2 regions of the Ancylobacter mangrovi genome follow, and region 2 is predicted to be linked to the other one. Evidence: riboswitches for the same ligand, from Rfam matches in the RefSeq annotation. Region 2 holds a riboswitch; the other holds the start of a gene.
The links. Region 2 has a riboswitch for cobalamin ahead of NVS83_RS20280 (ribonucleoside-diphosphate reductase subunit alpha). Riboswitches for the same ligand answer to the same signal wherever they lie in the genome.

Region 1 (2,197 bases), on a different contig from region 2:
CTATGTGCTGTCGCGGCCGATGAGCGCACGGCCCGGCACGCGCTGGGAATATAGCGGCGGCGCCACGACGCTGCTCGGCGGCGCTCTGGAGCGGGCGAGCGGCGAAAGGCTGGAGGGCTTCGCGCGCGAAGCGCTGTTCGAGCCGCTGGGCATCGACATGTTCGAATGGGTGGCGATGAGCAATGGCGATGCCGCCGCCGCCAGCGGGCTGAGGCTCACTGCGCGCGACATGGCCAAGATCGGGCAGCTCGTGCTCGACGGCGGCGTCTGGAAGGGGCGGCGCGTCGTCTCCCAGGACTGGATCACCGAATCGACCGCGCCGCGCTTCGAGGGCTGGCGGCCGATGCGCTACGGCTACCAGTGGTGGATCGGCGCCTCGCCGCATGCGGGCGGGGAGGTGAGCTGGATTGCCGCGATCGGTCTTGGCGGCCAGCGCATCTTCATCGTCCCCGCGCTCGACCTCGTGGTGGTCAGCACCGCCGGGCTCTACCGGGACCCGGATCAGGGCGCGTTCTCGCGCGCGGTGCTCGAGAAGGTCGTGCTGCCGGCCGTCCGCGAGGGCGGGGAGCGGCCGTCCGCCCCGCGTTGACATTCGCCGCGCGGGCTCCTTAAGTGAAGGCGACCGACGGTTTCCTCCCCCCGGGGAGGGACGAAGAGGGAATGCGGTGCGGGACGCCAACCGGAAACGGCGCGTCCCAATTCCGCGGCTGCCCCCGCAACTGTGAGCGGCGAGCCCGTGCCGGATGCCACTGGGATGTTCCCGGGAAGGCGGCGACGAGGCGGCGACCCGCGAGCCAGGAGACCTGCCATCGGTTCGGTCGTGATCGCCGGCGGGGTGCCCGGCGTTCAGGCAGAGCCGACGGGCACCCATTCCCGGCGGCTTCGCGCGGAAATCTCCGCGGCCGGCGCATCCCGTGACCCGACCGGCCCGCTGGAGACGCCGCATGAGCCAGACCGACCCGACCAACCTTTCGCGGGTGCCGTGCACCATCGTCACCGGCTTCCTCGGCTCGGGGAAGACCACGCTGATCCGGCATATCCTTGAAAACGTGCGCGGAAAGCGGCTCGCCGTGATCGTCAACGAATTCGGCGACGTCGGCATAGACGGCGAGATCCTGAAGGGCTGCGGCATCGAGACCTGCCCGGAGGAGAACGTGGTCGAGCTCGCCAATGGCTGCATCTGCTGCACCGTGGCGGATGACTTCGTGCCCGCGCTCGACGCCATTCTCGCCCGCAGCCCGAAGGTCGACCACATCCTGATCGAGACCTCCGGCCTCGCCCTGCCCAAGCCGCTGGTGCAGGCCTTCCACTGGCCTGCGATCCGGAGCCGGGTGACGGTGGACGGCGTGGTCGCGGTGGTGGACGGCGACGCGCTCGCCTCCGGCCGGGTGGCGCACGACCACGACGCGCTCGCCGAGCAGCGCGCCGGCGACGTCCAGCTCGACCATGACGACCCGATCGAGGAGGTGTTCGACGACCAGATCGCCTGCGCCGACCTCGTCATCATGACCAAGGCCGACCTCGTCGACGCCGAGGGCCAGGTCCGGGCGCGGGCCGCGCTCGACGCCGAGCTGCCGAAGGGCGTCAGCGTGGTGAGCGTGGCGCAGGGGCGGATCGACCCGGCGGTGCTGATGGGCCTTGGCGTGGGCACCGAGGACGACATCGAGAACCGGCGCACCCATCACGACGACGAGGCCGAGCACGACCATGACGACTTCGACAGCTTCGTCGTCGAGGTGCCCGAGATCGAAGATCCGGCGGCCTTCGCTGCGCGGGTGGCGCGGGCGGCGGAAGAGGCGGACGTGCTGCGGGTGAAGGGCTTCCTGCCCGTCGCCGGCAAGCCGATGCGGCTGCTGGTGCAGGCGGTCGGCCCGCGCGTCAGCCACCAGTTCGACCGTCCCTGGGGCGCGGGCCCGCGCACCGGGCGGCTGGTCGCGATCGGGCTGAAGGGCCTCGACCGGGCGAAGGTGGAGGCGATCCTTTCCGGCGCCGGCGCCCGCAGCGGCGTCTCGGTTCCGGCCTGACGCGACGCCCGAACGACGCGCCGGGCCGGGAGCCGAGCGATGCACATCCTCACCACCACCTCGACCAGCCTCGACGATCTTGTCGAGCCGGTCGACCTCGGCCAGACGCCGGGGGAGGTGGTGGTGCTGTCCTTCACCGACAGCGATCTCGGCGCGCTGGCGCGGGCGCAGGA
Region 2 (2,197 bases):
CCCTGGCTCTCGCCATTGGTGCCCTTGATGTGGGCGCCGAGGCCGCGTACCCGCGTCCAGTCATTGCCGAGGCCGCCGGAATATTTGGCGAGCAGCGCGTTGTCCTTGATCGCCTTGAAGATGCCGTCGAGATCGTCGGCCACGGTGGTGAGGAAGCAGGAGGAAAGCTGCGGACGCAGCGTACCGGCATTGAACAGGGTCGGCGTCGAGGCCATGAAATCGAAGGAGGAGAGCAGCCGGTAGAATTCGATGGCCCGCGCCTCGCGGTCGACCTCGCGCAGGGTAAGCCCCATTGCGACGCGCATGAAGAAGGCCTGCGGCAGCTCGAAGCGGATGCCGCGCGCGTGCAGTAAATAGCGGTCGTAGAGCGTCTGCAGGCCGAGATAGTCGAACTGCAAATCGCGTTCGGGCAGCAGGGCGCCCGCCACCCGCTCGAGGTCGAAGCGGGCAAGCTCGGGGTCGATCAGCTCCTCGTCGATGCCGCGCGCGATGTAGGCGTGGAAGTACTCGCCATAGCGTTCCGCGATCTCCGCCTGCGTTGCCTGCTCAGGCTGTCCGGCAATGAAGGACAGTGCCTCGCGGCGCAGCTTGTCGAGCAGGAGCCGGGCGGAGACGCGGGAGTAGTTCGGCTCGGTCTCGATCAGCGTGCGCGCGGCGAGGATGGGGGCGAGCGCCAGCTCGTCCTCGGCGATGCCGTCATAGAGGTTGCGGTGGGTCTCGGTGAGGATCGCCTCGCCCGAGACGTCGGCGAGGCTGGATGTCGCCTCCTCGACGAGCGTGGCGAGTCGCGCCTCGTCGAGCGGAACCAGCGCGCCGTCAGTCCCCTTCATGCGCAGCGCCGGCGCGGCGGCCGGCACAGCCTTCGCCACCGCCCGCTCCTTCGCCCGTTCCTCACGATAGAGCACATAGGCGCGGGCGACCTTGTGGTGCTCGCCGCGCATCAGGGCGAGCTCCACCTGGTCCTGCACGTCCTCGATATGGAAGGTGCGCCCGGCATCGGCGCGCCGCGTCAGACCGGCGACGATCTGCTCGGTGAGCCCGGCGACGATGTCGTGCACGCGGCGCGAGGCGGCAGCGCTGGAGCCTTCCACGGCGAGAAACGCCTTGGTCAGCGCCACTGCGATCTTCGCGGCGTCGAACGGCGTGACGGCGCCGTTGCGCCGGATCACCTGGTAGGCGGGCATGGCGGCGACGGCCCCCGCGGGCGCGTGGGGCAGGGGCGCCCGGACGAGCGGGCGTTCGGTTTCGAGACTGGGAGACATCGGCTGCAGACCCCGTTGCATGGGGCAAGGGCCGAGCGGAGACGACATGGAGCGTGAAGCGGAAGCAGACCGGCGCACGACCAATGCGTTCCACCGGGACACCCCGCCCGAGGACGTTTCATCGGTGTCGCGGCAGGTCTCCTGGCTCGCGGGTCCGTGCCTCCATCCGTCTTCCCAAGGCTCGTCGCCTCAGTGACCCCCTGTGCCGTCTGGAGCAGGGCTGGATATCGGCTCGCCGCTTACAGTTGCGGGGGCAGCGCCGGCGTCACACCGGCTTCCCTCTTAGCCCTCTCATCTCGCGATTCGAGGGACCGTGACGTCCATATTTAGCGCCTTATCGTCTCATGAGGTCAATATCTGGATCAGTTTATTCCGGATATGACGAGCGCAGGGCTTGATCCGGCTTCATTCTCCATGAAAATGGTACGCTGCATCAGCATGCAAGAGTAGCGTGCATATATGCGCGGAACCTCGCCTTCCGGTCGCGGCGCTTTCCGGCTGTCTCGGCGCCGGCAAGACCGCCCTTCTTAACCATGTGCTGGCCAACGGCGAGGGGAGACCCGGCGCGACGGCTCGCGGCGTGGATTTCACGACGCGGCGCGCCGCATAGTCGAGGCGCGCGAGAATTAGGCGACGCGGGCTGGCCGCCGCGGCTGGTGCCGGAAATGTGTAGAGCATGTGCCGCGTCTATATTTCCATATTCTTGAAATGTTGAAACGTTCGGCTAGAAGAACTCATGGTCCGCACGTTCCATCATCCCCCGGCCGGTGAACTCACGCTCGATGGCATTCTGCACGCTTTGTCGGATGCCTCCCGGCGGGACATCGTCAAGAAGCTGCTGGCCAAAGGCAGCATGAACTGCAGCGAGGCGTGCGAGGCGCTGCCGCCATCTACCGTTTCACATCATCACCGCATCCTGCGCGAGGCGGGGCTCA

Region 1: it holds a riboswitch for cobalamin, as region 2 does, so the genes downstream of both, cobW (cobalamin biosynthesis protein CobW) here and NVS83_RS20280 (ribonucleoside-diphosphate reductase subunit alpha) in region 2, are expected to answer to the same signal.

Annotation. Positions count from the first base shown of each region.
Region 1 is NZ_JANTHY010000007.1:283,601-285,797, reverse strand. It holds gene NVS83_RS18470 (serine hydrolase domain-containing protein) at 1-589, shown strand, start outside; cobalamin riboswitch at 610-825, shown strand; gene cobW (cobalamin biosynthesis protein CobW) at 945-2,024, shown strand; gene cobN (cobaltochelatase subunit CobN) at 2,064-2,197, shown strand, end outside.
Region 2 is NZ_JANTHY010000010.1:53,442-55,638, forward strand. It holds gene NVS83_RS20280 (ribonucleoside-diphosphate reductase subunit alpha) at 1-1,262, opposite strand, end outside; cobalamin riboswitch at 1,377-1,593, opposite strand; partial or broken gene NVS83_RS20285 (GTP-binding protein) at 1,720-1,818, shown strand; gene NVS83_RS20290 (ArsR/SmtB family transcription factor) at 1,999-2,197, shown strand, end outside.